2 regions of the Streptomyces sp. NPDC050263 genome follow, and region 1 is predicted to be linked to the other one. Evidence: riboswitches for the same ligand, from Rfam matches in the RefSeq annotation. Region 1 holds a riboswitch; the other holds the start of a gene.

Region 1 (7,449 bases):
ACAGTCATCGGGGTGGTCCTCAGCCGGCGGTGTAGGAGATGTACTCGTCGGCGGTCAGCAGGTCGTCCGGCTCGCCCGTGACGCGTACCTTGAACAGCCATCCGCCCTCGAAGGGGGCGGAGTTCACCAGCGCCGGGTCGTCGACGACGTCCTGGTTGATCTCGGTGATCTCACCGGTCACCGGCGCGTACAGCTCGCTGACCGACTTGGTCGACTCCAGCTCGCCGCAGGTCTCGCCCGCGGTCACCGTGTCACCGACCTCCGGGAGCTGGACGAACACCACGTCGCCGAGCGCGTTGGCCGCGTGCTCCGTGATGCCGACCGTCGAGACGCCGTCCTCGGCGCCCGACAGCCACTCGTGCTCCTTGCTGTAGCGCAGCTGCTGGGGGTTGCTCATGGCCTGAATTCTCCTGTACGCGAGGGAGTGCTGATGAATGGGGGACTGCTGAAGGCGTGCGTGACCAGCGGGAATGTGCGCAGCGTCACGCACAGGGACCGGGCACCGCGCCCAGTGTCTATTTCCGGCGCTTGTAGAACGGCAGCGCCACGACCTCGTACGGCTCGTGGCTGCCCCGGATGTCCACGCCGACCCCGGCGGTGCCCGGCGCCGCGTGGGCGGCGTCGACGTAGGCCATCGCGATCGGCTTGCCCAGCGTGGGGGAGGGGGCGCCGGAGGTGACCTCGCCGATCACCCGGCCGTCGGCGACCACGGCGTACCCGGCGCGCGGGACGCGGCGGCCCTCGGCGATCAGGCCGACGAGGACCCGCGGAGGGTTCTGCTCGGCACGGGAGGCGGCCTCCTCGAGCGCGGCGCGCCCCACGAAGTCACCCTCCTTCTCGAACTTCACCACCCGGCCGAGACCGGCGTCGAAGGGGGTGCGGGAGGTGCTCAGCTCGTGCCCGTACAGCGGCATGCCCGCCTCCAGGCGCAGCGTGTCGCGGCACGACAGACCGCAGGGGACCAGGCCGACGCCCTCGCCCGCCTTGGTCAGAGCCTGCCAGAGCTCGACCGCGTGGTCCGGCTTCACGAACAGCTCGAAGCCGTCCTCACCGGTGTACCCGGTGCGGGCGATGAGGGCCGGGACCCCGGCGACCGTGCCGGGCAGGCCCGCGTAGTACTTCAGACCGTCGAGGTCCGCGTCGGTGACCGCCTTGAGGATGCCGGGGGACTCGGGCCCCTGCACGGCGATCAGCGCGTAGGCGTCACGGTCGTCGCGGACCTCGACCTCGAACTCCTCCGCGAGGTTGCTCAGTTCGTTGAGCACGTTCTGGGCGTTGGAAGCGTTGGAGACGATCATGTACTCGGCATCGGCCAGCCGGTACACGATGAGGTCGTCGAGGATGCCGCCGTTCTGGACGCAGATCATGGTGTAGCGGGCCCGGCCCACCCCCACGGCCGCAAGGTTGCCGACGAGGGCGTAGTTCAGGAACTCGACCGCCTCCGGCCCGGTCACCGTGATCTCGCCCATGTGCGAGAGGTCGAAGAGGCCGGCCCGGGTGCGGACGGCCTGGTGCTCGTCGCGTTCGGAGCCGTAGCGCAGGGGCATGTCCCAGCCTGCGAAGTCGGTCATCGTCGCGCCGAGCGAGCGATGCAGGGCGTCGAGCGCGGTGTGACGGGGTGCGGAGCTGCTCATCGGACGGTTGTCTCCCAAGGCATGACGGCGAGGTCGTTCCTCCCCATCTGTCATCGGAACCTGAGAGGTTCGTCACGACCCCGCGAAACGGTGGTCCTGACTTGCACCTTGGGTGGGGCCACCGGAAACGGCGGCCCGCTTTTCAGATGTGCCTCGCCCGCGCGGTAACGGGGCCTGAGAGATTCAAGGGAGGGACTTGCTCCTTCGGCGCCCCAGCGCAACGACAGGCGGACCTGCTGCTGGGGACTCTCCCGCGCGGATTCAAACGGCCGGTATGCAGTTGGCGCGGCCATCATCGCACGGCCCGCCCCGGTCGCGGCAGGCCGCATCTGTAACCGGCTTGTGTCGGTACGCGCACGAAAACGCGAGACACCACGCATTACCTTCTCTTTACGCTCGATGGGGATGAGGACTACCTGACCCCAGGGGAGGACGATCACGGTGAACAGGACGACGACAACGGCGAGGACCACGGCATTCGCGACCGCTTCGGGGCTCGCGCTGCCCGCGCAGCCCGGCACCCGGGCCCGGGAGGCGTGCGGCTCGCAGCCCGCGCCCGTCGTCCGCGACCTGCGCGAGCGGGCCGGCCGCAGCCCGCACGGTCTGCTCTTCGGCCCCCGTGACCTGGTCGTGGTCACCGGGCTGCCCGGCAGCGGCAAGTCCACGCTCATGAAGCGGGCGGTCAAAGGCGCCCGCATCGACTCCCAGGACACCCGCGACCGGTGGGACGCCCGCGCGCCCCGCTTCCTGCCCTACGCCCTCTACCGCCCGCTCGTCCGCCTCGCCCACTACGCCGGCCTGCGTCGAGCCCTGCGCGGCGGCCAGGGCGTCGTCGTGCACGACTGCGGTACGCAGGCCTGGGTCCGCGACTGGCTGGCCCGCGAGGCCCGCCGCCGTGGGGGCACCCTCCATCTGATTCTGCTGGACGTCGGCGCGGACCAGGCCCTGGAGGGCCAGCGCGAGCGCGGCCGGGGCGTCTCGCGGTACGCGTTCCTGCGCCACCGCCGCGCCGCCGCCCGACTCCTGCGTTCGGTGGAGAAGGGCAGCCTCCCCGAAGGCTGCGCCTCGGCGGTCCTCCTGGACCGCCCCGCCGCGAACGTACTCAGGCGCATCGCCTTCACGGGCTGAGGCGTCCGGCGGCCGTCTGTGGCGTGATGCGCCGCACAGGCTCTAGCCTTTCAGCCACAGCACAGTGAGCGGTTCTCAGCAGGCGGTAGGCAGATGGATTTCCCCCCGGCGGACTTCCCGACGGACTTTCCGGCGCAGGCACACCCCCATCCGCACGGCGGATGGCCCGGCAACGAGCTGGAGGAGGTGCTCTCCGCCTCCCTCGGCGTGCCCGGAGCCGGCTCCCGGGTCGTGGAGGTGCTCGGGCGCAGCTTCGTCTGGGTGCCGCTCCCCGGTGGCGGCGGCCCCGGCAGCGGCCCCCTCGACCTGCCCACACTGGAGCTGGACGGCCAGGTGTACGTGCCGGTCTTCAGCTCCGAGGAGCAGTTCCGCCAGGTCGTCGGCTCGCACATGTCGTTCACGATCGCGCCGGCCGTGGAGTTCGCCCGGGGACTGCCCCCGCAGGTGGGCATCATGGTCAACCCCGAGGGCCTGGTCGGCATCCCGCTGCCGCCGCCGGCCGTGGCCGAGCTGTGCCGGGCGGGCCGCACCCCGCTGGACGGTCCCACCAGCGGCGGCCGGGTCCGCCTCTACGAGCCCGACTGGCAGGACGACCCGATCGACTTCCTGGCCGCGGCCTCCGCGGAGTTCGAGGCCACGGGCGCGATCCGCACGGCCCGCCGCTGCCTGGCCGCCGTCGAGACGGCGGAACCGGTGATGTTCGTCGGCGTCGAACTCGCCGGGTCCCCCGAGGAGTCCCAGTGGGAGGTCGACCTGCGCGCCCTGCCCCTGGAGGCGCTGAGCAGGGCGCTCACCGAGACCGCGGCCCCCTGGCCGGTCAACCTCGTCCTGCTGGACGTGGCCCAGGACCCGGTGGCCGACTGGATGAGGGAACGGGTCCGCCCCTTCTACCAACGCTAGACAGGCCCGCACAGGGGCGCGATCGACCACCCGCGACCCGCACCCGCCAACGCACCACAGGCCCTGAGCTCTTGGGCGCTTAAGCTGGACCCCAACGCGGGGCATTTTCTCGAAGGGGCGATAAAAAGTGAGCGCTGGCACTGCCGCGACCGGCTCGGTCGAGCACATGCTGCGCCAGGTCACGCCCGGGCGCTACGACGCCTACGAGGCCCTCCTGCGCGCGCTCGCGACCCCGTCCTCCGGCCAGGTCTGGATGCTGTTGTGGCACGGCCAGGCCGGCTCCCCGGACGCCCAGTACGGGAACATGGAGGTGGACGGCCACGGTTACGCCCCCTGCGTGACCTCCGCCCAGGAGCTCAGCGCCAGTGGCTGGAACCGGTCGTACGAGGTGGTCGACGGAATCGACGTGGCCCGCACGCTCTATCCCGACCACTACGGTCTCTGGCTGAACCCGCACGGCCCCGGCGGCGGCGTCGGCATCCCGTGGCTGGATCTGCGCCGTATCGCCACCGGGCTGGAGCGCCAGCCCGCCGGCCCGCTGCGGCTGTCCGAGCCCGCCATCGAGATCCCGCAGTTCTACGCCCTGCTCGCGCAGAACGCCCACCGGACCCCGGCGGTCCGCGCGCTGCGCCGGGCGTGGGTGCAGCCGGCGCTGGGCGCGCCCTATCTGGCCGTCGGGCTGGACGTGTACGACTCCTCGCCGTCGGCCGTGGACGCCGTCCGGGCCATGATGCAGCAGTCCATCGGCGCGGTGCCGGACGGACTGCCGGTGTCGACGGTCGCCATGACCGACGAGTACGACCCCGTCGTGATGTGGATGCGCGCCAACGCCCGGCCGTTCTACGACCGTGAGGCCCACGCTCCCGCTCCCGCGTCGGCCCCGGCGCCCGCGGGCGGATACGGCTATCCGCCTTCAGGACGCTACTGATTTTCCGCCACCGTTCCTGCCGAGAGTCCGCCGAGAGTCCTGCCGCCGTTCTGTTGTGTGTTTGTTGTGATCCTGTTGTGGGTCCGCCGCGAGGGAGGACTCGGACGTCTTCGCGCGTAGATAGCGGCGATTGATCCCGTTCTTGTCCGATCTGCCCAAATAAGTCAGCGTCCGAGGGGCGTTACCCGCCGTCCGGATAACGGAACCCATCTACCCGCATCACGTTTACGCATCCTTTCACTGCCAAGTCTGGCAACAGATCGCCAAAGCGTTGAAGACTCCCGCTCCAGGGGACTTATCCCCTGCGTATTACGGACTGATCACGCCGCTACAGCGGCAAGTGCGGGCCGGCTACCGCCGGTTGAGAGGGGTCCCTGCCAGATGACGGCACCATTGCACGAGCCGACCGCGGAAGCGGCTCCGAGCGCGGCCGAGGAAGCGGCGGTCGCCACCAGCGGCGCCAAGGCCGTTCAGGGCCGTTCCCTGGGCCGGATCGCCTGGGAACGCCTCAAGCGGGACAAACTCGCCCTCACGGGCGGCATCGTGGTGCTCTTCCTCGTCGTGATCGCGCTGTTCGCGCCGGTCATCACGGGGATCCTCGGGCAGGACCCGAACGAGTACCACGAGAACCTCATCGACCCGCTCTTCGGCACCCCCACGGGCTCCCTGGGCGGCCTCAGCGGCGAGCACCTGCTCGGCGTCGAGCCGATCAACGGCCGGGACATCTTCGCGCGCATCCTCTACGGCGCCCGGATCTCCCTGCTGGTCGGCTTCCTGTCGGCCGTGGTCGCCGTGGTCCTCGGAACGGTGCTGGGCATTCTCGCCGGATTCTTCGGCGGCTGGGTGGACTCCCTGATCAGCCGGATCATGGACGGCCTGCTCGCCTTCCCGCAGCTGCTGTTCATCATCGCGCTGGTCTCCGTCATGCCGAGCGACATGCTGGGCCTCACCGGCTCGAGCGTGCGTGTCTTCGTGATGATCCTGGTCATCGGATTCTTCGGCTGGCCCTACATCGGACGCGTGGTGCGCGGCCAGACGCTCTCGCTGCGTGAGCGCGAGTACGTCGAGGCCGCCCGATCGCTGGGCGCCGGTCGGCTGTACATCCTGTTCAAGGAACTGCTGCCCAACCTGGTCGCCCCGATCGTCGTGTACACGACGATGATGATCCCCACCAACATCCTCACCGAGGCGGCGCTCAGCTTCCTGGGCGTCGGCGTCAAGCCGCCCACCGCCTCGTGGGGACAGATGCTCTCGAGCGCGATCGACTACTACGAGTCGGACCCCATGTACATGGTGGTCCCGGGTGTGGCGATCTTCATCACCGTGCTGGCCTTCAATCTCTTCGGCGACGGCGTCCGGGACGCGCTGGACCCGAAGGCCTCCCGCTGAACAGCGAACTGCCGAACCGCGAACTGCTCTGAACCGCGAACCGCTGAACCGCTTGAACCGCAGAACAGCGAAACCGCAGTACCGCTGAACAGCGAAACCGCCGAACACGGCACCCCAACCGTCCCGTGGCCTTCACACGGGGTCTCTCATCTAATCCGGAGGATCCGAGATCGTGACTACCCAACGCACCTCAGGGCGGCGGAAGCAGGCATTTGCCGCTGCCGCCGCGGTCGCCGCGCTGCTGACCACGGCGGCGTGCGGCGGTGGCGGAAGCGACGACGACAAGGGCTCGACCACCGGCGCCGCCGGCTTCGACGCCGCGAACAACAAGGTCGCCCAGGCTTCCGCCGCCACGAAGGGCGGCACGCTGAAGTTCGGTGCCGCACAGGACGCCGACTCGTGGGACACCACGCGCGGCTACTACGGCATGATGTGGAACTTCGCCCGCTACTACAGCCGTCAGCTCGTCACGAACAAGACCGAGCCGGGCGCGGCGGGCGCCGAGCTCACCCCGGACCTCGCCACCGGTCTCGCGAAGGTCACCGACGACGGCAAGACCTACACGTACACCCTGCGTGACGGCATCACGTGGGAGGACGGCAAGCCGATCACGTCCAAGGACGTGAAGTACGGCATCGAGCGCGTGTGGGCGCAGGACGTGCTGTCCGGCGGTCCGACGTACCTGAAGGACGTCCTCGACCCCACGGGCACGTACAAGGGCCCCTACAAGGACACCTCCGCCGACAAGCTCGGTCTGAAGGCCATCGAGACGCCGAACGACAAGACCATCGTCTTCAAGCTCCCGCAGGCCAACTCGGACTTCGAGGAGATGCTGGGCCTGATCTCGGCCTCCCCGGTCCGCCAGGACATGGACACCAAGTCCAAGTACGGCCTGAAGCCGTTCTCCTCGGGCCCGTACAAGTTCGCCTCGTACAGCCCGGGCAAGGACCTCAAGCTGGTCCGCAACACCAACTGGAAGCAGGCCTCGGACCCGATCCGCAAGGCCTACCCGGACGAGATCACCATCCAGTTCTTCTCGGACGCCAACCAGCTGGACCAGCGTCTGCTCAGCGGTGACCTGGACCTCGACCTGAACCAGACCGGCATGTCGCCGCAGGGCCGCACCACCGCCCTGAAGGAGCACAAGGCCAACCTGGACAACCCGGTCTCCGGCTACGTCCGTTACGCGGTCTTCCCGCAGAGCGTGAAGCCGTTCGACAACATCGAGTGCCGCAAGGCCGTGATCTACGGCGCCGACCACGTGTCGCTGCAGACCGCCCGCGGCGGCCCGGTCGCCGGTGGCGACATCGGCACCAACATGCTGCCGCCGTCCGTCCCGGGCGCCGAGGGCCAGAAGTACGACCCGTACGAGGTCGCCGGAGCCAACAAGAACGGCAACGAGGCCAAGGCCAAGGAGGCCCTGAAGGCCTGCGGTCAGCCGAACGGCTTCAAGACCACCATCGCGGTCCG
Region 2 (7,449 bases), on a different contig from region 1:
CCGGGCATCACTCTCCGCTTACGCTGATTCCGCCGTCGGCCGCCCACCGAATGGCCGAATCCGCACGCTGTACCGCACATCAGGAGCACTCCGATGGCCACGACCGAGCACCCTCCCCCCAGTCGCCTGCGCGCCTGGATGCTGGAGGGCCTGTCCGACATGGGCAAGGGTCATGGCCGCCAGACGCCCGCCGCCGAGCCGGAGCCCCGGCCCGAGCAGCCCGAGCACAAGGGGCAGCGGTGGTACCGGGTGATGTGCCTGACCGGCGTCGACTACTTCTCCACCCTCGGCTACCAGCCGGGCATCGCCGCCCTCGCGGCCGGCCTGCTCTCCCCCGTCGCGACCGTCGTGCTGGTGATCGTCACCCTGGCCGGCGCCCTGCCCGTCTACCGGCGGGTGGCCGAGGAGAGCCCGCACGGCGAGGGCTCGATCGCGATGCTGGAGCGGCTGCTGTCCTTCTGGAAGGGCAAGCTGTTCGTCCTGACCCTGCTCGGGTTCGCCGCCACCGACTTCCTGATCACCATCACCCTGTCCGCGGCGGACGCCTCGACCCACCTGGTGGAGAACCCGCACCTGACCGACGCCCTGCACGACAAGCAGATGATCATCACCCTCGTGCTCGTCGCCCTGCTCGGCGCGGTGTTCCTCAAGGGCTTCCTGGAGGCCATCGGCGTCGCGGTCGCCCTGGTGGTCGCCTACCTGGCCCTGAACGTGGTCGTGGTGGCCGTCGGCCTGTGGCACGTCATCACCGAGGGCCATGTGGTCACCGACTGGTCCAGCGCCCTGACCGCCGAGCACGGCAACGTGTTCGCGATGATCGGCGTCTCCCTGCTGGTCTTCCCCAAGCTGGCGCTGGGCCTGTCGGGCTTCGAGACCGGCGTCGCGGTCATGCCGCACGTCCAGGGCGACCCGGGTGACACCGAGGAGCACCCCAAGGGCCGCATCCGGGACACCAAGAAGCTGCTGACGACCGCCGCCCTGATCATGAGCGTCTTCCTGATCGCCACCAGCTTCATCACCACGGTGCTGATCCCGGAGAAGGAGTTCGAGCCCGGCGGCCAGGCCAACGGCCGCGCCCTCGCCTACCTCGCCCACGAATACCTGGGCAACGCCTTCGGCACGGTCTACGACGTCTCCACGATCGCCATTCTGTGGTTCGCCGGCGCCTCCGCGATGGCCGGACTGCTCAACCTGATGCCCCGCTACCTCCCCCGCTACGGCATGGCCCCGCACTGGGCCCGCGCCGTCCGCCCCATGGTCATCGTCTTCACCCTGGTCGCCTTCCTGGTCACCTGGATCTTCGACGCCGACGTCGACGCCCAGGGCGGCGCGTACGCCACCGGCGTGCTGGTGCTCATCAGCTCCGCCGCGATCGCCGTCACCATCGCCGCCCGCAAGGCCGGCCAGCGGGGCTGGACGATCGGCTTCGCCGTCATCTCCGCGGTGTTCCTCTACGTCACCGTCGCGAACGTCATCGAACGCCCCGACGGCGTGAAGATCGGCGCCTGCTTCATCGCGGGCATCATCCTCGTCTCCCTCCTCTCCCGGCTGGCCCGCGCCTTCGAGCTCCGCGTCACGAGCGTCACGCTGGACGACATGGCGGAACGATTCGTCCGGGACATGGCCAGCCGCAAGATACGGTTCATCGCCAACGAGCCCGACCGGCGCGACAAGGCCGAGTACCGCGAGAAGATCGAGCAGATCCGGGCCGACAACGACATGCCGGAGCAGGAGGACTTCGTCTTCGTCGAGGTCACCGTCCTCGACCCCTCCGAGTTCGAGTCGGGCCTGACCGTCCGCGGCGAAGTGCTCCACAACCGCTACCGCGTCCTGACCCTGGAGTCCTCCTCCATTCCCAACGCCCTGGCGGCCCTGCTCCTCCACGTCCGCGACGCCACCGGCTGCACCCCGCACATCTACTTCGAGTGGACCGAGGGCAACCCCTTCGCCAACTTCCTGCGCTTCTTCCTCTTCGGCCAGGGCGAGGTCGCCCCGGTCACCCGAGAGGTCCTGCGCGAAGCCGAACCGGACCGCACCCGCCGCCCCCGCGTCCACACCGGCTGACGCCCACGGGTTCCCGCGCCGCGACCTTCCTGATCGACCGGAACCCGAGAACCCTCGCCCTCCCCCGCGCCCTGCTGGGCATCGGGGATGCCGTGACCACCGCCCGGCGCCCCCGGACCGAACTGGATCACCAGGTGCCGCGGCACCACAGCCGCCCCTCCAGCCCTATCGTGACCCGCATGCAGAGCTACACAATCGGCCAGGCGGCACGGCTGCTCGGCGTCAGCCCCGACACCGCGCGCCGCTGGGCGGACGCCAGCCGCGTGGCGACCCATCGCGACGACGCCGGACGACGCCTCATCGACGGCACGGACCTCGCCGCCTTCTCCGTGGAACTCGCCCGCTCGGACAGCGCGGAGGACGACACCCCGTACACCTCGGTCCGCAACGCCTTCCCCGGCATCGTCACCGCGATCAAACTCGGCGACGTGGCCGCACAGGTCGAGATCCAGGCCGGCCCTCACCGTCTGGTCTCCCTGCTGACCCGGGAAGCCGTCGAGGAACTGGGCCTTGAGGTCGGCATGGAGGCCACGGCCCGAGTGAAGTCGACAAACGTACACATCGACCGAGTCTGAGCGGCGAGGAACCCCACAAGCCGGACACCGGCCGGGATGGCAGCAGGGACTCCGACAGAACGGCGCGGAATCGAACATACCCGACATAAGGCGCTCAGAGCCCTACCGTTGACGCTCATGACCCTGAGCATCCGCAACCAACTCCCCGGCACCGTGACCGCCGTCCACCCCGGCGAGGTCATGGCCACCGTCAAGATCCATCTGGACGGCGGCCAGAACCTCACGGCCGCCATCACCCTGGAGGCCGTCGACGAGCTCGCCCTCACCGCAGGGACAGCCGTCCGCGCACTGGTGAAGTCGACGGAGGTCTCCCTGGCCACCGGCGCCGTCGACGGCCTCTCGATCCGCAACCGGCTCCCCGGCGCGATCACCGGCCTCACCGTCGGCGGGGTCATGGCCTCGGTCAGGATCAGTGTGGCGGGCGGCGAACTCACCGCCGCGATCACCAAGGAGGCGGCCACCGACCTCGGCCTCTTCGTGGGCTCCGACGTCGTCGCGCTGATCAAGTCGACCGAGGTGTCCCTGGCCACGGTGTAGCACGCGCGGGGCCCCGCCCACGACCCGGACGGGGCCCCCCTCGCTCACTCTGGGTATCAGTCCTCGTACGCGTCCAGCGGCGGGCACGAGCAGACCAGGTTCCGGTCGCCGAAGGCCTGGTCGACACGGCGCACCGGCGGCCAGTACTTGTCGACCGCGGACACCCCGGCCGGGAAGACGGCGTCCTCACGCGTGTACGCGTGCTCCCACTCGCCGCCGAGCGCGGCCGCGGTGTGCGGGGCGTGGTGGAGCGGGTTGTCCTCGGCCGGCCACGCACCCTCCCCGACCTTCTCGATCTCCGCGCGGATGGCGATCATCGCCTCGCAGAACCGGTCCACCTCGACGAGGTCCTCGGACTCGGTCGGCTCGATCATCAGCGTCCCGGCCACCGGGAACGACATCGTCGGCGCGTGGAACCCGTAGTCGATGAGCCGCTTGGCGACGTCGTCGACGCTCACGCCGGTCGCCTTCGTCAGCGGCCGCAGGTCGATGATGCACTCGTGCGCGACCAGCCCGCCCGGCCCGTTGTAGAGCACCGGGTAGTGCGGCTCGAGCCGCTTGGCGATGTAGTTGGCGCTCAGCACGGCCACCTGCGTGGCCCGCTTGAGCCCCTCACCGCCCATGAGCCGCACATAGGCCCAGGAGATCGGCAGGATCCCCGCAGAACCCCAGGGAGCCGCCGAGATCGGCCCCACCCCGGTCGCCGGCCCGGCGGCGGGCTGCAGCGGGTGGTTCGGCAGATACGGCGCCAGGTGCGACCGGACGGCCACCGGTCCGACACCGGGGCCGCCGCCGCCGTGCGGGATGCAGAACGTCTTGTGCAGGTTCAGGTGCGAGACGTCCCCGCCGAAGTGCCCGGGCTTGGCGAGCCCGACGAGCGCGTTGAGGTTGGCACCGTCGACGTACACCTGCCCGCCGGCCTCGTGCACCTGCGCGCAGATCTCACCGACATGCTCCTCGAACACCCCGTGCGTGGACGGGTAGGTGATCATCAGCACCGACAGCTCGTCCCGATGCCGCTCGATCTTCGCCCGCAGATCGTCGACGTCGATCTCGCCGTCCTCGGCGGTCTTCACGACGACGACCTTCATCCCCGCCATCACCGCACTGGCCGCGTTGGTGCCGTGCGCGGAGGACGGGATCAGACACACGGTCCGCTGCTCGTCCCCGTTGCCCCGGTGGTAGCCGCGGACGGCGAGCAGCCCGGCCAGCTCTCCCTGCGACCCGGCGTTCGGCTGCAGGGACACCCTGTCGTACCCGGTGACCTCGGCGAGCCGCTCCTCCAGCTCACGGATGAGCGTGAGGTAACCCTCCGCCTGCTCGGCCGGCGCGAAGGGGTGCAGCTGCCCGAACTCGGGCCAGGTGACCGGCTCCATCTCGGTGGTCGCGTTGAGCTTCATGGTGCAGGAGCCCAGCGGGATCATGCCCCGGTCGAGCGCGTAGTCCCGGTCGGCGAGCCTGCGCAGGTAGCGCAGCATCGCGGTCTCGGAGCGGTGCTGATGGAAGACCGGGTGCGCCAGGATCTCCTCGGACCGCAGCAGCCCGGCGGGCAGCGCCTCCTCGGTGGACGCGTCGAGCGCCTCGATGTCGCCGTCCACCCCGAAGGCCGCCCACACCGCGGTCACCTGGGCCCGCGCGGTGGTCTCGTCACACGAGATCGACACCTGGTCGGCGTCGACGAGGTACAGGTTCACCCCGCGCTCCCGAGCGGCGGCGACGACCTCGGCGGCCTTCGCGGGCACCCGCACGGTCAGCGTGTCGAAGTACGCCCCGTGCACGACCTCGACCCCGCCGGCCTCGAGTCCGGCGGCCAGGACCGACGCGTACCGGTGCGTGCGCCGAGCGATCGCCCGCAGCCCGTCGGGCCCGTGGTAGACCGCGTACATCCCCGCCATCACGGCCAGCAGCACCTGCGCCGTGCAGATGTTGCTCGTGGCCTTCTCCCGCCGGATGTGCTGCTCACGCGTCTGCAGCGCCAGCCGGTAGGCCTTGTTCCCGTCCGCGTCCACGGACACGCCCACGAGCCGCCCGGGCAGGCTGCGCGCGAACTTCTCTTGGACCGCCATGTAGCCGGCGTGCGGCCCGCCGAACCCCATCGGCACGCCGAACCGCTGCGTGGTGCCCACCGCGATGTCCACCCCCAGCTCGCCGGGCGACTTCAGCAGCGTCAGCGCGAGCAGATCCGCGGCGACGGTGACCAGCGCGCCCAGCCCGTGCGCCTGCTCGACGATCGCCCCGAGATCGCGTACGGCACCGGAGGCGCCGGGGTACTGCACGAGCACGCCGTTGATCTCGCGCTCTGCGATCGCCGCCGGAATACCCTCGCTCAGGTCGGCGACGACGACCTCCACGCCCGTCGGCTCGGCACGGGTCTCGATCACCGCGATGGTCTGCGGCAGCACGTCCGCGTCGATGAGGAAGAGGCCCTTCTTGTTCTTCCCCATGCGCCGGGACAGCGCCATCGCCTCGGCGGCGGCCGTGCCCTCGTCGAGCAGCGACGCACCCGAGGTCGGCAGACCGGTCAGGTCGGCGACCATGGTCTGGAAGTTCAGCAGCGCCTCGAGCCGGCCCTGGGAAATCTCCGGCTGGTACGGGGTGTACGCCGTGTACCAGGCCGGGTTCTCCATGACATTGCGCAGGATGACGGGCGGCGTGAACGTTCCGTAGTAGCCGAGCCCGATCATCGAGTCGAGGACCTGGTTGCGGTCGGCCAGCGAACGCAGCTCGGCCAGCACCTCGGCCTCGGTGCGCGCGCCCGGCAGGTCCAGCGCGTCGGCGTTCTGGATCACGGCCGGCACCGCGGCGGCGGTGAGCTCGTCGAGCGAGCCGTACCCGACCTGCGCGAGCATCTTGGCCCGCGCCTCATGGTCGGGCCCGATGTGACGCTGCTCGAAGGGGATTCCCTGTTCGAGCTCGGAGAGCGGAATGCGATGGGCGGTCATTACGGAGGCCTCCTGGTCTGACACGACCTTCGAGGGTCACCACGGCGCGGGTACCCGGACGACCTCCCCCTCTGTCATCTGACCTGAGAGCTTCACCGGCCGCCCGAGGGCGCCCGGCTTTCACCGTCGGTGAGAGCGGAAGCCGTCGACGCCGTCGGCACCCGCCCTGCTTTCCAGAGTGACCTCGTCCATGCGGTACGTGAGCCTGAGAGATTCCGGGGAGGAGTTGCTCCTTCGGCGCCTCCGATGATGTCCGGAGGACTCTCCCGCACGGGGTCAGCAGCCGTTGTCAGACTACCAGCGAGGTCAACGACGCCCCCTTCGAGTGGCCGCCCGTCCCGATGTGCTCTTTGGTAGTGCTTACGGATGAGTTGCGACCAAATGGAGGGCCCGTGCAGACCGACATCGATCCGCGCCATCTGATCGGCCGCAAGGCGTTCGACCGCAACGGCACCAAGATCGGCACCGTCGACGAGGTCTACCTCGACGACGCGACCGGTGTGCCGGAGTGGGCGGCCATACGAACCGGCCTGTTCTCCCGCGACGCCTTCGTCCCCCTGGAGCCCAGCGAGCTGGTCGAGGGCACCCTGCACATCCCCTTCGACCGGGCCCTGATCAAGGACGCCCCCGACTTCGGCGTGGGCCGCCATCTCTCCCCGGAGCAGGAACTCCAGCTCTACCACCACTACGGCCTCGACGTGGGCGCCGCTCCCCCGCTCCCCGATCACGACTTCGGCCGCCTCGCGGGCACGGACGAGAGCTGAGCCCCTCAGGCACAGGCCCGCATCAGCGCCCCGAGTATCCCGGCAGGGTCGTACAGCGGCCGGGCGCCATCCGTGACGACTCTTCGGGTACCGGCGTCGACGGGATCGGTCCGCGCCCAGCGCGGAGAGCCGACGCCCACCTCGACCTCCAGTCCTGAGGCGGTCGCGTACCGCCATTCGGTGACGGGCCCCCACGCCTGGACCCGGAGCACCTCTCCCAGGGACATCTCACCCGTCCACGCCTCGTCGCCGGCGTACCGGTCCGCCGCCGTCGACAGCAGCACGAGATCGACGTCCGAGTCGGGACGCGCGGCCCCACGCGCGCAGGACCCGACGAGGAGCAGCCCGACCACGTCGCTTCGGTTCGCGGACCACCGGGTGACCCGATCCACCACCCGCCGCATCTCGGCCTCACGCTCCGGCGACAGCTCGGCCGGGTCCGCGAACCGACCTCCGTGCAGTTTCATACAGCTCCCCCTCAGCTACCGGCGCCGCCTCTCCAGACACCGCCACCGCTCCGACCCACCCCGTACTTCGCGATACCGATACTTCGAACTCTTCACTCTG

What was found. Region 1 has a riboswitch for glycine ahead of gcvT (glycine cleavage system aminomethyltransferase GcvT). Riboswitches for the same ligand answer to the same signal wherever they lie in the genome.
Region 2: it holds a riboswitch for glycine, as region 1 does, so the genes downstream of both, gcvP (aminomethyl-transferring glycine dehydrogenase) here and gcvT (glycine cleavage system aminomethyltransferase GcvT) in region 1, are expected to answer to the same signal.

Annotation. Positions count from the first base shown of each region.
Region 1 is NZ_JBFAKW010000019.1:365-7,813, forward strand. Features, by position in the region: partial or broken gene AB0J04_RS11680 (serine hydroxymethyltransferase) at 1-8, opposite strand, end outside; gene gcvH (glycine cleavage system protein GcvH) at 20-397, opposite strand; gene gcvT (glycine cleavage system aminomethyltransferase GcvT) at 516-1,634, opposite strand; glycine riboswitch at 1,787-1,898, opposite strand; gene AB0J04_RS11695 (AAA family ATPase) at 2,076-2,762, shown strand; gene AB0J04_RS11700 (enhanced serine sensitivity protein SseB) at 2,856-3,662, shown strand; gene AB0J04_RS11705 (enhanced serine sensitivity protein SseB C-terminal domain-containing protein) at 3,829-4,590, shown strand; gene AB0J04_RS11710 (ABC transporter permease) at 4,972-5,979, shown strand; gene AB0J04_RS11715 (ABC transporter substrate-binding protein) at 6,152-7,449, shown strand, end outside.
Region 2 is NZ_JBFAKW010000149.1:4,696-12,144, forward strand. Features, by position in the region: gene AB0J04_RS39715 (amino acid transporter) at 94-2,064, shown strand; gene AB0J04_RS39720 (helix-turn-helix transcriptional regulator) at 2,244-2,639, shown strand; gene AB0J04_RS39725 (TOBE domain-containing protein) at 2,757-3,176, shown strand; gene gcvP (aminomethyl-transferring glycine dehydrogenase) at 3,233-6,118, opposite strand; glycine riboswitch at 6,302-6,397, opposite strand; gene AB0J04_RS39735 (PRC-barrel domain-containing protein) at 6,511-6,882, shown strand; gene AB0J04_RS39740 (nucleotidyltransferase domain-containing protein) at 6,888-7,349, opposite strand.